Regions from separate parts of the Arthrobacter sp. JUb115 genome, predicted to be linked through region 1. Evidence: riboswitches for the same ligand, from Rfam matches in the RefSeq annotation. Region 1 holds a riboswitch; each other region holds the start of a gene.

What was found. A riboswitch is a leader RNA that binds a small molecule or an ion and turns the genes downstream of it on or off. The one in region 1 is predicted to bind S-adenosylmethionine.
Region 2: it holds a riboswitch for S-adenosylmethionine, as region 1 does, so the genes downstream of both, EDF61_RS12810 (ABC transporter substrate-binding protein) here and EDF61_RS09400 (substrate-binding domain-containing protein) in region 1, are expected to answer to the same signal.
Region 3: it holds a riboswitch for S-adenosylmethionine, as region 1 does, so the genes downstream of both, EDF61_RS03010 (hypothetical protein) here and EDF61_RS09400 (substrate-binding domain-containing protein) in region 1, are expected to answer to the same signal.
Region 4: it holds a riboswitch for S-adenosylmethionine, as region 1 does, so the genes downstream of both, EDF61_RS02270 (O-acetylhomoserine aminocarboxypropyltransferase/cysteine synthase family protein) here and EDF61_RS09400 (substrate-binding domain-containing protein) in region 1, are expected to answer to the same signal.

Annotation. Positions count from the first base shown of each region.
Region 1 covers NZ_SOBS01000004.1:340,082-344,170, reverse strand. The annotation lists gene EDF61_RS09405 (sugar ABC transporter ATP-binding protein) at 1-1,244, opposite strand, end outside; gene EDF61_RS09400 (substrate-binding domain-containing protein) at 1,228-2,268, opposite strand; SAM riboswitch class I at 2,336-2,426, opposite strand; gene EDF61_RS09395 (SdpI family protein) at 2,701-3,075, shown strand; gene EDF61_RS09390 (GntP family permease) at 3,151-4,089, opposite strand, start outside.
Region 2 covers NZ_SOBS01000007.1:24,291-28,379, reverse strand. The annotation lists gene EDF61_RS12815 (ABC transporter permease) at 1-742, opposite strand, end outside; gene EDF61_RS12810 (ABC transporter substrate-binding protein) at 754-2,385, opposite strand; SAM riboswitch class I at 2,509-2,600, opposite strand; gene EDF61_RS12805 (NAD(P)H-binding protein) at 2,886-3,749, shown strand; gene ggt (gamma-glutamyltransferase) at 3,965-4,089, shown strand, end outside.
Region 3 covers NZ_SOBS01000001.1:649,506-653,594, reverse strand. The annotation lists gene EDF61_RS03020 (LOG family protein) at 1-314, shown strand, start outside; gene EDF61_RS03015 (VIT1/CCC1 transporter family protein) at 378-1,481, opposite strand; gene EDF61_RS03010 (hypothetical protein) at 1,536-1,802, opposite strand; SAM riboswitch class IV at 1,818-1,931, opposite strand; gene EDF61_RS03005 (DinB family protein) at 1,999-2,586, opposite strand; gene EDF61_RS03000 (cupin domain-containing protein) at 2,720-3,286, shown strand; gene EDF61_RS02995 (hypothetical protein) at 3,423-3,839, shown strand; gene EDF61_RS02990 (APC family permease) at 3,946-4,089, shown strand, end outside.
Region 4 covers NZ_SOBS01000001.1:486,861-490,949, forward strand. The annotation lists gene EDF61_RS02265 (cystathionine gamma-synthase) at 1-1,027, opposite strand, end outside; gene EDF61_RS02270 (O-acetylhomoserine aminocarboxypropyltransferase/cysteine synthase family protein) at 1,024-2,337, opposite strand; SAM riboswitch class I at 2,426-2,516, opposite strand; gene EDF61_RS02275 (LysR family transcriptional regulator) at 2,749-3,690, opposite strand; gene EDF61_RS02280 (DUF1852 domain-containing protein) at 3,813-4,089, shown strand, end outside.

The DNA of each region.
Region 1 (4,089 bases):
CAGCGGGCCAATACCGCTTTCTGCTGGTTGCCGCCGGACAAACCCGAAGCCACGGCTTCTGGATTCGCCGGACGGATATCCAGGCGCTGCACCAGTTCGCTGGCTGTGTCCCGCTCTTTGCGCGCATTCAACAAGCCCAGGCGGCGGCCAAGCTTTCGCAGGCTGGCCGCTGCAATATTTTCGCGCACGGTGTTGCGCAGGAAGATGCCATCTGAATGCCGGTTCGACGGGACGTAGGCGCCTGCCCGGGCGGCAAAGTCCGCCGCAGATGCCACCGGCCGGCCGTGCAGCAGCGCCGAGCCGGTATGCGCACGATTGCCGGTGGCCGCGTCGGCGAGCACCTCAATCCCCGATCCCACCAATCCGGTGACGGCCACGATTTCTCCGGGCGCCACCGAGATATTGATGCCGCTCAATGTTCCGGCCACCGAGAGGTCCACCAGTTCAAGGGCAGGCTCGCCCTGAACGGCGGGCGGCTCGCGCCTCTGGTGCGAGAACTCGTTAACCTGGTTGCCCAGCATCAAGCCGATGACATCTTCGATACTGTCACCGTCCGCGAAACTGGCGTCACCGGCATTTCTGCCGTTGCGCAGCACCGTAATCCGGTCGGTGATCTGCCGCAGTTCCTGGAGATAATGCGAGATGAAAATGATCCCTACCCCGCGGTCCCGCAGATGCCGGATCGTGCCGAAGAGCTGTTCAACTTCATCATTGGCCAACGGTGCGGTCGGCTCATCGAGAATCAGCACCTTGGGTTCGGCCAGTACGGCACGGGCAATCTGGATCAGCTGCTGCTGGGCAACGCTGAGCTCATCAACGAAGGCACCGGTGTCCAGCTCCTGGCCGGTGGTTCGCAAAATATCCGCCCGGGCTGCTGCCTGCGCGGTGCGCTCGTGGCGCCAGAGCCCACGACTCTTCGCGGTGCCCAGATACAGCTGTTCGGCGACGGTCAAGCGGCCGGCCAGATGGCGGTCCTGGTGAATCACTTCAATGCCTAGCGCTTCGGCATCGGCAGGCCGGCGAATTTGCACCGGCTGGCCGGCAAGTTCGATCTGCCCCGAGTCCAGGGTGTACAGCCCGGTGAGTATCTTGATCAGGGTGGATTTTCCAGCTCCGTTTTCGCCCACTAGGCCCAGAACCTCTCCGGCCCGAAGCTGCAGGTGCACATGGTCAAGCACGGCGACCGTGCCAAAGGACTTGTTGATGGCGGCCATGCTCAGCAGTTCCTTAGATTCCGTTGTCATGGCGCACCTGATTCACGTTGTCCTTGTCGACAAAAATCGGCTCGGCATAGCTGGTGCTCGGAACCAGATCGGTTTGCCCATCGAGGAACAGGGCGATATTAGTGGCCGAGGCAGCGGCAATCTGCTTGGTGGGCTGAGCGACGGTGAACTGGTATGAACTGTCCGGGTTCGCTATCAAATCCAGGGCCCCGGGCTCTGCGTCCACTCCATACAGCTTGATGTCGCCACCAGTGGGATCGATGGCCTGCGCGGCACCGATCAGCGGCATGTCCCAGCAGGACCAAATCGCGTCAACTTCGCCCTCGGGCAGCCTGCGCAGTTGGTCCTGGATCTGGTTTTTGGCATCCTCGATGGTGCCTTCGTATTTGTCCTGGAGTTCCGGGGTGATCTTCTCGATATTTGGGTAGTCTTCCAGCACCAGGTTCAGGCTGTTGTACCGGATCCGGCAGGGAGTCACACCGGGGAAGCCGTTGAAGACCAGAATCTTCCCCTTGCCGTGGAGGTCTTCAGCCATGGTGCGAGCCAGCGTGGTGCCGACGTTCCAGTTGTCGCTGGTGACGTTGTTCTTCGAGTATTCGCTTTGGAAATCGATGGTGAACAGCGGGATCCCGGCGGCGTCCACCTTGGCCAAGGCAGGAGTGAGCGTTTGGGCATCGCCCAGGATCACCACGATGGCATCGGGCGACTGGGTGATCAGGTTTTCTACGTCAGAGACGTGCTTCTCGTCTTTGGCTTCGGCTTGGGTAGCGATGACCTCGCCGCCGAGCTCTTTGATGCGCTCTTGGATCTGCTGGTAGACCACGCGCGAGTAGTCGTGCAGGATATCCTTGGCCGCGATGCCGACCTTTTTGCCTTTGAGTGAAGGAACGTTGTCGAGCTTATGCTCGGCTTGCGGATTACTGCTTTGCGCCACAACCGGCGCTATTTCCGGCCGTGGTTCTTTCAGCGAGCAGCCAGTCAGCAGTGTTGCTGCCGCCATCGCTGAAGCCAGAACTTTCAAGGCGTTCGGACGAGTACGAGTCATGTCGTCCCTCTCTTAGACAAATTGAACGAGGGATCCCGAACAGAAGTTCATGCTTCTAGACCCGGGAGTTCCATCGAACCTGGCGTTAGCACTACCTGCGGAGTGCAGGCTTGCTGCGGCGTCTCGGAGCCAGGTCTCTCAGCCGCTCTGGATGGGTTGTGCTCCGAGTCAAGCATTACTGGCAGGTCCTCGGGAAGGGCGCTGTCATGCGGAGGAACAGCAGGACAAAATACGTCATCTTCGCGCCTTCGCCCTGCCGGAAAACGGGCAGATAAGACGTCATATGACCTTCGCATGACGTAATTGGCATGCCGGAACTGGATCTCAAGAGCGTTCCCGCAGGCATCGATTGGGAACACAGCGTGGATCAGGGCACTTCCATGCGACCGCATAGAATGGCCATTCAAGATCAATCGGCAGAAGAGGCGGCAAGTGGATCCAGCAGGCGTGATTGCCTTCATGTTCGGGTTGCTGAGCATAACGCTGGTCGCAGCGTTCCTCGCCCCGATGGCACGGGACCGGAAGCTCGCTCGCAATGCGGCGATCGGCATCAAGACGCGCCACACCTTGGCCAGCGATGGGGCCTGGCTCGCCGGGCATCAGCAGGCTGCGCCCCTGCTTGCCGCGGCTTCCTGGGCCGGTTGGGCGGCATTGGCCAGCGCAGCAGTTCTCTGCCTGCTGGGCCAATTCGGTTTCGCCTTCGCCGCGACCGGAGCCGGCTACCTGGCCGCCATCGCGTTGCTGGTGATCTCGACTGCCACAGCGAATAAGGCCGCGCGGAGCTTCCCGGTGGCAGGCCTGGGCTAATCCAGCACTGCTTAAAGCAACGGATCGCGCCATCTGCCGATGGCGCGATCCGTTGCTTTCTTGGAAGGCGTGCTGCTAAAGCAGTACGGCTCCCAGGACCAGTACAGTCAGGAACCCCGCGGTGCCCTGGATGGCGGTAGCCACGCTCAGGGTCTTGTAGGCGGTGATCACCGGAATGCGGCTGAGCTGCGAGACGACCCAGAAGTAGGAGTCGTTGGCGTGCGAGACAACCATCGCACCGGCGCCTACTGCCAATACGGATAGCACCATGCCCAGCTCCGAACCCAAGCCCAGGGAGCCGAGCATCGGAGCGACCAGCGCGGAAGTGGTCACCATTGAGACGGTGGACGAGCCCTGGGCGGACTTCAGTGCAGCGGCGATCAGGAATGGCACAGCCAGGCCCAAGCCCAGTCCGCTGAGTGAATCCGAAAGAATCGTGGTCAGATCCGACGCGGCCAGGACCGCGCCGAAGCCGGCGCCGGCACCGGTGATCAGCAAGACCGGAGCAGCGGTGCGTACAGCTTCGTTCATCTGCTCATTGAAGACCGCCAGCTTGCTGCCACCGCTCAAAAGAAAAGTCGATGAGATCAAGCCGAAGATCAGCGCAATAACTGGCGTCCCCAGGAAGGAAAGGATTTCCAGGGCAGCGCCTTCGCCAATCGGGTGCGAGGGCAGCTTCGCAATGGATGCGGCACAGATCAGCACCAGCGGAACCAGGATCGGCATGAAGGCCAGCGCCGGGCTGGGCAATTTTCCGAAGCTTGCACGCAGCTGCTCATAGTCGAGTTCGGAGATGTCATTGTGGTCGTCGCTTGGCAACGGGGTCCATTGGGACTTGTTGAAGCGGCTGGCGTAGGCCAAGCCGGCAAGTGCCGAGATGGCCGCAACGGGCAATCCGACAGCGATGATCAAGCCCAGGTTATCGGCAACGCCGATGCTTTCGGCTGCGGCCAGCGGGCCCGGAGTTGGAGGCACCATGGTGTGGGTCGCGTACAGGCCGGTCATCAGGGCGAT
Region 2 (4,089 bases), on a different contig from region 1:
AACCAGCAAGCAGAGCGCCAATGGTGATACCCGCAATGGCTAGTGCGGCAGGGGCCGCGTTCTTCAAGGTGTGCCTGTAGAAGATCCACGCTTCGCTGGCGCCTTTGGCTCTCAGCACGTCGATGAATGGCTGCCTATTAACTTCCTGCACGCTTTTGATTAGCACCTGGGCGATCGGAGCGCTCAGGTGCACGGCGAGTACGAAGATAGGCACTGCCAGCGACATGAATGAGCCGTCCGGGAACAGTGACATCACTCCGAGCTGCACTGCCAGCAGCTGCAGGAGCACCAGGCCCAACCAGAAAACAGGAATGGACACCATTAGCGGTGGCAGATTCAGCAGCGTCTTGCGCAGTTTTTCGCCCTTGGACAGGCTCGCCGCTGAGGCGATGATCAGGGCGAATACCACCGACAAAACGAATGCGCTGCCAGCCAGAATCAGGGTGGATCCAGCTACTTCACCGATTCGATTCGCTACTTCCGAACCGCTGGACAAGGAATATCCGAGATCTCCGCGAAGCAATCCCAGCAGCTGCGTGAAGTACTGCACGAAGACCGGCTGGTCGTATCCGTAGTACGCCTTCATCTGTGCAATGGTGGCCGGATCCGCGGCTGAGTCAGTGCTCAGGAAGATCGTGACCGGGTCATTCGGCAAGGCCTGCACAGCGATGAAAACCGCCGTGTAGGCCAGCCAAATGACCAATATTGCCTGTCCCAATCGTTTTGCGATGTAAATGCCCATGAGCTCGGTTCCTAGCCGTCGTTCTTCCAAGCACCTTGGAAGATTGGTGCGGTACCGGAAGTGAATTCAACGTTGGCGGAGTTATTGGCCCCATAGACCTGAACTTCGTCCCAAAGAATCAAGGTCAAGGCTTGGTCAAGCACCAGGGTACGCTGTTCTTCTTCCACCAACTTCAGGTGCTCTTCTTCGGTGGTTGCTGACTGCTCTTCGGCGAAAAGCTTGTTCAGTTCAGGATCGGCGCGAAGTGTCTGATTGTTGTTCGCAGTTGCGTAGACCGGGCCCAGTCCGCCGTATGCGAACTGGCGGGTGCCGAAGAACTCCACTTTGTCGTCGACAAGCGCGTTGGTCAGGAAAGTATTGTCCGCCGCGCGGTTGACCAGCTGGACGCCAATCTCTCGCCATTGCTGTTCAATCAGTTCGAACGCTGGCTTGATGACCACGGAGTTATTGGAGGTGGAGACCGTTACTTCCAGTTTCTTTCCGTCCTTCTCGCGAATGCCATCCGCGCCCGGCTTCCAACCGGCTTCATCCAATAATTGCTTGGCCTTTTCTGGGTTGTACGCCAGTTCGGAAGATAGGTCTACGAAACCTGGAGCCTTATGGTTCAGGATCGATCCGGAGATGACGTAGCTATCCGAGAGAACGGTTTCCTTAATGGCCTGGCGGTCGATTGCAATCTGCAGCGCTTGGCGGACTTTGACGTCTTCAAGCTTTCCCGAGCCAACACGTACTGCTGCGTGGTTGCTGGTCAGGTCTACGCCTTCAGCAGCTAACACCTTGCCACCGTTGGTACCCAGCACTTGTTCGTCCACCGGTTGCAAGCCTCGGACGAGATCTACCTGCGCGGACTGAACTGCCCCGGCACGGCTAGCTACCTCAGGAAGGTATTTGATAACCAAGGTATCCAGGTATGCATCGCCCTGGTTAGAGGCAGATTCTGGTGCCCAAGCGTAGTCATCGCGGCTGGTGAAAACCACTTCTTCATCAGGCTTTTCCGATTCAAAGACAAACGGTCCGGAACCAACGATCTTGGAGATCGAGGACTGCGCGGCGTTATCCAGTTCAAGGGTTTTCGGGGACACCAATCCAGCAGTTACTGAAGAAGTCGCCCGAAGGAAATTGGCATCCGGACGCTTGAGCGTGACCTTGACCTTGTTGTCCCCAACGACCTCTGCCGACTTGTAGGCGGCAAAGTCAACGTTCGGTGCAATCTGAGCTTCCTTGATGCCCTGACCCAGCGCGTCCAGGTTCAGTTTCACGGCTTTGGCATCCAGTTTGGATCCGTCTGAGAAGGTGACTCCGTCGCGAATGGTGAACGTGAACTCGGTCTTGGCATCGTTGGCTTCGAATCCGCTGGCGATCCAGCCAACCAGCTTGCCAGCTTCCACGTCGTAGTAGGTCAGGCGATCAAGGACGGAATTCAGTACGTTGGCCTTCTCATAGAAACGCGCTGCCTGAGTCTGCCAATTGTTGATGGGGGTAACTTCAGCAAAAGTGAAGGTACCGCCTTCTACTGGTTCCCCTGGATCGGCTGCTGCTTCAGCGGCGCCAGTAGTATTGGCGTTGTTTCCGCATGCAGTGAGTGACAAGCCCAGAACGGCAAGGATTGCAGTGGCCTTCAGGCCAAAATGTGCTGTACGCATGGTTACAGATGTCCTCTCGGTTGGTGCCCCGAGGATTACGCATAGATTCCCTGTACGTTCTGCCTTGATTCCGGGACTACCCACGGCGAGTTTCTTCCGGCAGACCGTTGAGAAATTTAGCAATCTCCATCGGTCCTGGCCTTAGCACCGCTCCCGTTTACGGGTGGTTGCTGCGACTTCAACGAGCCAGGTCTCTCGGTCGCTCTGGATGGGGTGTCCGGCTGTACCGGCCGAACAGTTCAAGTCTGCAACCCCTGAATTCAGCAGACAAGCGTTACGTAAGCAGGGGTCATGAAGTCGCAGAACGCGTCCTGAAACAGCCGATACACGTCATGCTGCGCGTCATAAAATGCAATGCGCCGGACATAAAACGCTTTGTGACGCCAATTGTGGACAGATCCATGCGAATCCTTGCTTAATCGGCATTCCCATTCGATGGTTCCGGGAATTACCTCACGTCCTCGCCGGTTGTAGCAGATGCAGACCAACGAGAGGACCCCATGAAGATCGCAATTACCGGTGCCACCGGACAGCTTGGAAATCTAGTCATCGACGCGCTGCTGGCGCGCGGGGCGAATGCCGCTGATCTGGTCGCAATTGGCCGCTCCGAGCAGAAGCTGGAACCGCTGGCAGGCAAAGGCCTGGAAACCCGCGTTGCCGATTACAACGCCCAGCCAACTCTCGTGTCCGCACTCGAAGGCATAGACAAGCTGCTGCTGATTTCGGCCAGCGAGGTGGGCCAGCGCGTTGCCCAGCATGAGAACGTCATCAATGCCGCCAAGCACGTGGATGTCTCGCTGATCGCCTACACCTCAATTGCCAACGCCCTGTCCGGCGGCATGAAGCTCGCCGACGAGCACATCGCCACCGAACGGCTGCTGGCCGGATCCGGCATCGACTACGTGCTGTTGCGCAATGGATGGTACATCGAGAACTACACCGACCAGCTGATGGGCTACCTCAACAGCGGCACGGTGCTCGGTGCCGCCGGCGATGGCAAGATCAGCGCTGCCGCCCGTGCAGACTATGCGGATGCCGCTGCGGCCGTGCTGCTTTCCGAGGAGGACCAGAACGGCAGGATCTACGAGCTGGGCAGCGATAAGCCATTCACCCTCGCCCAGCTTGCTGGCGCGGTTGGCGCTGCCGCCGGCCAGGACATCGCCTACCAGGAAATGGATCCAGGGCAACTGGAAAAGATCTACGCTGATGCCGGCGTCCCCGGACCGTTCGCGCACATCCTCGTCGATACCGACATGCGCATTCGAGAAGGAGCGCTGGAAGTGGACTCCGGGGAGCTGGCTCAGCTGATCGGCCGCGCCCCGGCTTCCTTGGGCAAAGTCATCAAGGACAACCTGGACAAGTAGCCCAGGTGCACTAGGGTTCCAGCGGGCAGGCATTGGCGGCGATCGAGGCCGCGGTGCCTGCCCGCCGCTTTAACGCGTCACAACCCGGAATATTCGCGCGGCAATGCCGAAATTGCCGCGCAAACCCATGGTGCTGCGTGTCACAACCGCGCGGCGAGTTCCCGCTCCCGTAAATTTGCGCATACTTCATCCCCACCTGCAGAGGAGATCAAAGCATGCCACGAGTACGTTTAAGATCAGTTGCCTGCGCGGCAGCCATCGCCTTGGGCCTGGGAGCTTTCTCAGCGCTTCCGGCGAGCGCCGAACCACGGCACACCCAGAAGGACCCGACCGCCATCGG
Region 3 (4,089 bases), on a different contig from region 1:
GTGAAGCGATTTTGCTGGAGCAGTCCAACGGCGGGCTGGTAGTTCTGCCCGGGGCCGCCGGCACGGTGCAGGAAATCTTCCAGGATGCCTGCGAAAACTACTACGCTACCGGTGCTCGCGTGGTGCCGATGGTGCTGATCGGCAAGGACTATTGGACGAGGGATCTGCCTGCTTGGCCGCTGCTTCAGGCCCTGGCCAAGGACCGTGTCATGGAACAGAAGATTGCTCTGGTGGAAACCGCCGAAGAAGCGATGGAGTTCATCCAGAGCATGCAAACCCTGCGCCGGCGTACCCGGCGGCCGGAGAACAGCTAGAGCACGGCATGGAAAATGCCGGTACAGCCAAAGCTGTACCGGCATTCGAATCGCAGCAGGCTGCTATCCGATGCTGACGTCGAAGATCAGGCCCAAGCAGTAGGTGATGGCCGCTGCGCCCCAGCCGATGGCTAGCTGGCGCAGGCCGCGCTTGAGCGGGGAGGCACCGGAAAGCAGTCCCACGATCCCTCCGGTGATCATCAGGGCCACGCCTACCAGGACTACCGAGACGAGGATCGCGGTCATGCCGGAGAGCCCAAGGATATAAGGCAGGATCGGCACGACCGCGCCGGAAGCGAAAAGGATGAACGAGGTGGCCGCCGCGCCGGTGGCCGACCCCAGTTCCTGGTGCTCCTTCTCGAGTTCTTCGCCGCGGCCTTCCGGGTTCAACGAGAAGTCGGGGTTGCAATCGCAGGTGAACAGGCCCATGCGTTCTGCGGCCCGGTGCGCTGCATCTTCATCGCTCATTCCGCGGGCCTTGTAGATCAGCACCAGCTCGTTGGCGTCCAGATCGAGGTTCGGGGCGGCGGTTAGCGTGACCTGGGTTGGTCGCGAGGCGGTCAGCAGCTCGCGCTGGGAACGCACCGAGACGTATTCGCCAGCTGCCATGGACAGTGCGCCGGCCAGCAAACCGGCAACACCGGAGAACAGCACGAAGGTCGCTGAAACACCGGTCGCACCGATACCCATGATCAACGCCAGGTTGGAAACCAGCCCGTCGTTGGCGCCGAAGACCGCAGCGCGGAAGTTGCCCGAAAGGCGCGCACGGCCTGCTGTAGCCAGCGCCCGGACGACCTCTTCGTGGACCTGTTCGTCGGCCGCCATCTGCGCGGTGGCGTCCTTGTCGTCGCGGTAGGGCGAACTGCTTTCGGAGCGCTGGGCCATGGCCAGCACGAAGACCGAACCGAAATGCAATGCCAGGAAACGCAGCATGGTGCGTCGCAGCGACGGGCGGACTTCCTTGAAATGCTCGCCGAGCAGGACGCGCCAGTGGGATTCGTGGCGGGCTTCCGCCTCTGCAAGGCCCAGCAGGATTTGCCGTTCTTGACCGGTTTTCTTTTCCGCGAGGGCCCTGTAGATGGAGCCTTCGGCGACTTCATCTGCGAGATACTTGCGCCATCGCTGGATCTGCGCTTTGGTAGGTTCGGTTTCTGGGTGCTGTGGCATCGCGACGATGACTCTCCTGGAACATGGATTTTCCAATGAAACCCGTGGATCGGATCAACCACCCAGTTTAGTCAGGGCTCCTGCACTTGGGAATTTGGCAAGGCTAAAAGCAATTCTCTTGCCCGCGGGATTTCCGGCTACCGGCAGCACCAGCTGCAATTCAGAAGTGGCCGGATCATAGGTCGGCCTGCGGGCGCAACGGGCAATGAGCCGTTCAAGCCTGAGCGGATCTGCAACGTAGCGGGTGCGCCAGCGCCCCTCGGCCTTGAACTGCACTTGGCCGGTCTGGCGGTCGATGACGGGCAGAATCGGATATGCCATTGAGGTCAACTCTCTTGCGAGCTCTTGCCCGTGCACCTGTTGATGCGCGGACCGCTTCCTCATCCGAACCACCCATGAACTTGGGGTTGGTGCGCGGCCAGTCGGAGCTTGGCGCCGCGTCTCGTGAAGCAACATTTCCGATGGTACCGCCGGCGGCAGGGCGCGGTGAAGTCCGAATGCGTAATATGACTGCGGCTCAGCTGCCCGGGGCAAAGGCATTGGCCAGTTGCTGCAGCTTCTCGCGTTGTTCGGCCCATTGCCCCGCGGTGTAGCCGGGCAGCAGATCCAGTTGCGCGGTCCAGCCAGCACGGCCATCGAGCTGCTCGCGAATAATATCCAGATGCCCTGCATGCCGGGAGGTCTCGGCGAGCGCATGGATGAGCAGGTGATCCAAGGTGGTTTTGCCAGCTGGCCCCCACCACGGTACCTCTACGGGGCAGTCCAGGGGCAGGTCGCTGATGGCTTCATCGGCGAAGGCGATGGCTTTCCGATACAGGCCGATCAGCTGTTGCGCATCCATATCTGCTGGCGGGAGGAAATCCGCGTCGGGATCATGCGGCGCAATGAATTCGCGAACGTAGCGGTCATCGGCCCTGCGCTTGAGGCAGGTGCCGAAATATTCGTATTCATTGATCGCCAAATGGTGCAGTACTCCCAGGATATGGGTGCCTGTAGGGGTGAGCGGAGTGCGTGCCAGGTGTTCGGCGAGGCCTTCTGCCTTGTAGATCGCATTCTCGCGCGCGTCGTTCAGGTACCCGCAGAGCTTGTCCTTGGTGCTGTCCATGGGCAGAGTCTAGTGAGCGCTGCAGTCTCGCGGTAGAGGGCGCGGTGTGTTTACCATTGGTAAACTTGCCCCGCAGGCCTTGAAGCCAAAGTGGTTGCGGTTGTTGCTGCAGAAAACGTCGAGGAGCCAAACGATGAAAACCTTGCCAGTTGAACCAACCGGTGCTGCGATCAATATCGGTGCGAGGCTGCGCGGGGTGCGCCAGACCCAGCGTATGACCATTGACCAGGTCGCCGAGCTATCCGGACTGACCAAGGGTTTCCTCTCGCGTGTGGAGCGCGACCTGACCAGCCCTTCGGTTTCCACTCTTTTGCGGTTGTGCGAAGTGCTGGGCATGGAGGTCGGTACCCTCTTCGAGGTTCCTGAAACGAAACTGGTCCGACTGGAGCAGGCACCCCGTGTTTCCCTGGGCGGTGACGGCATCACGGAGCAGCTGGTCACGCCGCGCAGCGAGAAGCGGGTGCAGATGATTCGCGCCGAGATTGCGCCCAAGGGCACCGGTGAAGCGGAGCTGTATTCGGTGGATTGCGAGCTGGAAGTGCTGCACGTGATCGCTGGAAAATTCATCCTGGTATTGCCTGATCAGCGCGTAGAACTCGAAGCAGGCGATACGATCACCTTCCCCGGGCGTGAACCGCATAGCTGGGAAAACGATTCTGATGAGGTTGCCGTGGTTACCTGGACGCTGATCCTCTCATGACGCCAATCCCTTGCGCTTGCTGCCATGGCACGGCATGCGCAGTGCGGCTGCGCGTTCGTCTGCGGGGAGATGAACCGCGTATTCTAGGAACGATGCGTTGTTCCGGGCGCTCGGGACAATCAGTGATGGGAGAGGCGTGAGGACAGGCGAACCAACCGCTGCGCAAGATCAACTGCGCAGTATCAGCTGGTGGGCTTCGATACTTTTCGGCGTTCTTATTGGCACCACCTTGACCTGGATCCGCACCCAACGCAATTTCTTCTTCATTGGCGCCGCGATTCTGGCCGTCGTCATTGTCACCATTGGCGTGCGGACGATTCGCCGACGGGCACGCTTCCCGGTGATGGCGCAGGCACGCACCTCGTGGGCGTATGTGCTGTGGACAGGTGTCCTGCTGGTCCTGGCCGGACCGATCCAGCTGGTGTACGTAGCTGATGACCTTTCCGAACTGACTATCAAATCGCTGGTCATGTCCGCAGGCTTCTGCCTGGGCATTCACGAGGTCGACCGCGCGCTGGTGAAAGCCAGCAAGAAGCGCTCCGGCGAGGCCTAGCCTCCTGATTTGGGCAAAATAGCCTGAAATGTAGTCAAAACATCCAATACCCTTAAGCGCGTTTTTGCATAGTGTGATCCTGACCAACTTTCCAGAAGGGGTTGCCATGTCAGGAAAAACCGCGAAGAACCGCACCGCAGAACCAGGCCTCAAGAAGGTCCTCGGCCGCTGGGACGCCTTGGCCATAGGCGTGGGCGCGATGATCGGCTTTGGCTGGGTCGTGCTCACCGGCGACTGGATCGCCACCGCC
Region 4 (4,089 bases), on a different contig from region 1:
CGCGCGGATAGCAGACCAGGGATTCAACCCCACCCAGGGACACCGAGAGCTGGAAGTATTCCATGGACTCGGCGAAGGCGCGGGCTGCCGCTTCATCGGAGAGCTGCAGTGAGAGGATCCCGCCGAAACCGCGCTGCTGGCGCTTGGCGAGCTCGTGGCCCGGATGGCTTTCCAGCCCGGGATAGTAGACGCGGGCGACCTCGGGACGGTCATCGAGCCAGCGGGCCAGAGTGGTTGCGGTGGCGCAGTGGCGTTCCATGCGCAGGCCCAGGGTCTTCAGCCCGCGGGCGGCCAGGTAGGAATCCTGCGGACCGGAGACCGCTCCCCCGGCGAACTGCTGGTAGCCGACGGCTTCGGCCAGGCTCTGCCCGCGGTGCAGGTAGTCTGCCACGATGACCGCGCCACCGAGCACGTCGGAGTGCCCGCCGATGTACTTGGTGGTGGAATGGACCACCGCGTGGGCGCCGAAATCCAGCGGCCGCTGCAGGTACGGGGTGGCGAAGGTGTTGTCCACCACCAGCAGGGCGCCGTGCTCGGCGGCAATGGCGGCCCAGCCGGCCAGGTCGGCGATGCCCAGCAGCGGGTTGGACGGGGTCTCCACCCAGAGCAGCGCGGTGTTCGGGCGCACCGCGGCGCGCACCGCATCCAGGTTGGTGATGTCCACCGCGGAAGAGGTGATCCCCCATTTGCTGTGCAGCTTGGAGATCAGCCGGTTGGTGCCGCCGTAGCCGTCGGCGCCCAGGATGATGTGGTCGCCCGGCTGAAGCACTGCGCGCAGCAGGGCGTCTTCGGCGGCGATGCCCGAAGCGAAGGAGAAGCCGGCGGCGCCGCCTTCCAGCGCGGTGAGCTGGGATTCGAACCCGTTGCGGGTGGGGTTCGAGCCGCGCGAGTACTCGTGCCCGGCGCGCAGCACGTTGATGCCGTCCTGGATGAAGGTGCTGGTCTGGTAGATCGGCGGGATCACCGCACCGGTGTGCGGATCCTTGTGCTGGCCGGCGTGCACGGCCAGGGTGTTGAAGCCGCTCATGCGAAACTCACTTCCTTGGTGCCGGCGGTGGCCTGGGTTGCGGCCAATGCAAGATCCAGCGATTGGGTGATATCTGCGAGCAGGTCGGCGGGGTCTTCCAATCCCACCGACAGGCGCAGGGTGGAGGTGTTCAGGCCGGCGTCGGCCAGCTGTTGTGCGGAGAGCCGGCAGTGCGTCATGGTGGCCGGGTGGGAGACCATGGCGCGGGTGTCCCCCACATTCGCGGCCAGGGAAATCAGCTTGAGCCCGTCGATCACCGGGGAAACCAGGGATGGGTGGGCCAGCTCGATGGCCAGCACGCAGCCGGTGCCCTTCGGCGCCAGCGCCCGGGCCAGCTCGTGGCTGGGGTGCTCGGGCAGCGAAGGGTGGTGGATGGCGGCAATGCCCGGATACTCGGCAAGCGCGTCGATCAGCCTGGTGACGCTGCGCTGCACGTGGGCGGCGCGCACCGGCAGGGTTTCGATTCCGGCCAGGATTCCCTGGGCGCTGGCCGGGGCCAGGGTCGGGCCCAGGTCGTGCAGGAACTTGGAGCGCACCAGCATCGCGTAGGCGGCCGGTCCGTGGCGCTCAAGCAGCGAGGTGTTGTTCAGACGCACCCGCGGGGCGGCGATCTGTGGCCAGCGGGCGGCATCGGAGAAGTCGAATTTCCCCGAGTCCACCACGACCCCACCGAGCACCGAGCCGTGTCCGGCCAGGCCCTTGGTGGCCGAGTGCACCACGATGTCCGCCCCCAAATCCAGCGGGCGCACATTCAGCGGGGTGGCCAGGGTGTTGTCGACCACCACCGGGATGTTGTGCTCGTGGGCGATGGCCGCGATGGCGGGCAGATCGGCCACGGTGCACAGCGGGTTGGAGACCGACTCCAGGAAGAACGCCCGGGTGTCCGACTCAATGGCAGCGGCCCAAGCGGACGGATCGGCCTGGTCGACAAAGCTGATGCGGATGCCGAAGTCCGCGAAGGTGTCGGTGAACAGGTCCACGGTGCCGCCATAGAGCGAGGAGGAGGCCACGATGTGCTTGGGACCCTGGGTCAGGGCCAGCAGGGACAGGGCCACGGCAGCCTGCCCGGTGGCGGTGGCCACCGCGTGGGCCCCGCCTTCCAAAGCGGCCACGCGCTGTTCGAGAATCGAAACGGTGGGGTTGCCGGTGCGCGAGTAGGTGAAGCCGGCCTGGCGCAGCGCGAACTTCTCCACCGCTTCGGCGTGCGATGCGAATTGGTAGGCCGCGGAATTGTGCAGCGGCGGCAGCATCGGGCGGAAGTCTCCGCTCGGGCGGTACCCTGCGTGCACCGCGTCGGTTTCCTGGCTCATAGCTCCTCCTCGATTCTCTGCGAGGGAGTGCACCGATTGGCATCGTGCGGCGGCACGAAGCACAGTACGCAAAAACGCGTTCGGAACTGCTCCATCGTTCCTGGCATTAGCACCTTTCGGTTTCCCGATGGTTGCTGCGACGTCAACGAGCCAGATCTCTTAGTCGCTCTTGATGGTTTGTTGTTCTTCCATGGTTGGCTATCTGCCGCAAACGGCGCAAGCGGTATCCGGCGCCCGGCTTCATACAAGGCCGCCACGCTTCATATGACTTCTCGTTGTCATGATGACGCGGTGGCCGGCAGCACTTTATGACGCGACCTTTTGAGATGAATCGGCGTGATGCAGGGGTTTTGCTGGAAGTTTGTGACGATGTGCCGGTGCTCGATGACCGGGGGTTACGCTGCTGGCGGCTCAGCCGAGCACTTCTACCCCGAAGCTGGCGACCACCGTTCGCACTTCTTGCAGGTAGCGCTGGGCCTGGTCGGTGAGCGGGATGGCGGCGTGGTCGATCCAGCCGATTTCGATGCGCTCCTCGATGGCCAGCGGGATGGCCACGATGGAGGGGTCCAGCTCATCGCTGATGATGCCGGTGGAGATCGTGTACCCGCCCAAGCCGATCATGAGGTTGAAGATGGTGGCGCGGTCCGAGACCTGGATTTCGCGTTGGCTGGAGCGCGTGGAGAGCACCTCTTCGGCGAAGTAGAACGAGTTGTTCGCCCCCTGGTCGAAGGTCAGCCGGGGCAGGTCTTCGAGGTCCTCGAGCGTGACCTGGGTTCGGGTGGCCAGCGGGTTGCTGCGCGAGATGAAAATGTGCGGATCGGCCAGGAACAGCGGGTGGAAGACCAGCCGCGATTCGCGCAGCAACTTGTCGATGACCTTCCGGTTGAAGTCGTTGCGGTACAGGATCCCGATGTCGCTGCGCAGCGTGCGCACGTCCTCGATGATCTGTTCGGTGCGCGTCTCGCGGAGCGAAAACTGGTACTCCTCGGCCCCGCTGGCCTGCACCATCCGCACGAAGGCATCCACCGAAAAGGAGTAGTGCTGGGTGGAGACGCCCAGCAGCCGCCGGGCGGAGGGCCGGCCGAGATATCGATGTTCAAGAAGCTCCACCTGCTCGAGCACCTGCCGGGCATAGCCGAGGAATTCTGCGCCTTCGGCGGTGAGCGTCACTCCCCTGGCCGAGCGCACCAGCAAGGTGCGCCCCACCCGCGATTCAAGTTCCTTCATCGCCGAGGACATGCTGGGCTGCGCGACGTAAATGAGGTCGGCGGCAGCCGAGATGGACCCCTCGGAGGCGACCGCCACGAAATAACGAAGTTGCTGCAGCGTCAATCCATTTGTTCCCTGAACCATAGCCAGAGTCTATATCAATCCATAGTTATATCGAGTTACCCGATATCAAGAATCACCCTGCATGATTGACGCAACGACTTTCCCTCGGCCTGCCCAGGCCTCCCAAATACAGATTGGCCATCATGGCAGACGCATTAAATTTCAGCATTAACACCACCAGATTCGACGAGAATTACTCCCCTTCGACAAATTCGCGCACCACCACGAACTTCGCTAATTTGGCACGCGGAGAGCGCCGCGAAGAGAACTTGCGCAATGCCCTGACGATGATCAACCGTCGCTTCAATTCCTTGGCTCACTGGGACAATCCCCAGGGTGACCGCTATTCTCTTGAATTGGAAATCATTTCCGCAAATGTGCATTTTTCTGCCGATAATACCGGCCAGCAATTTCCCCTTT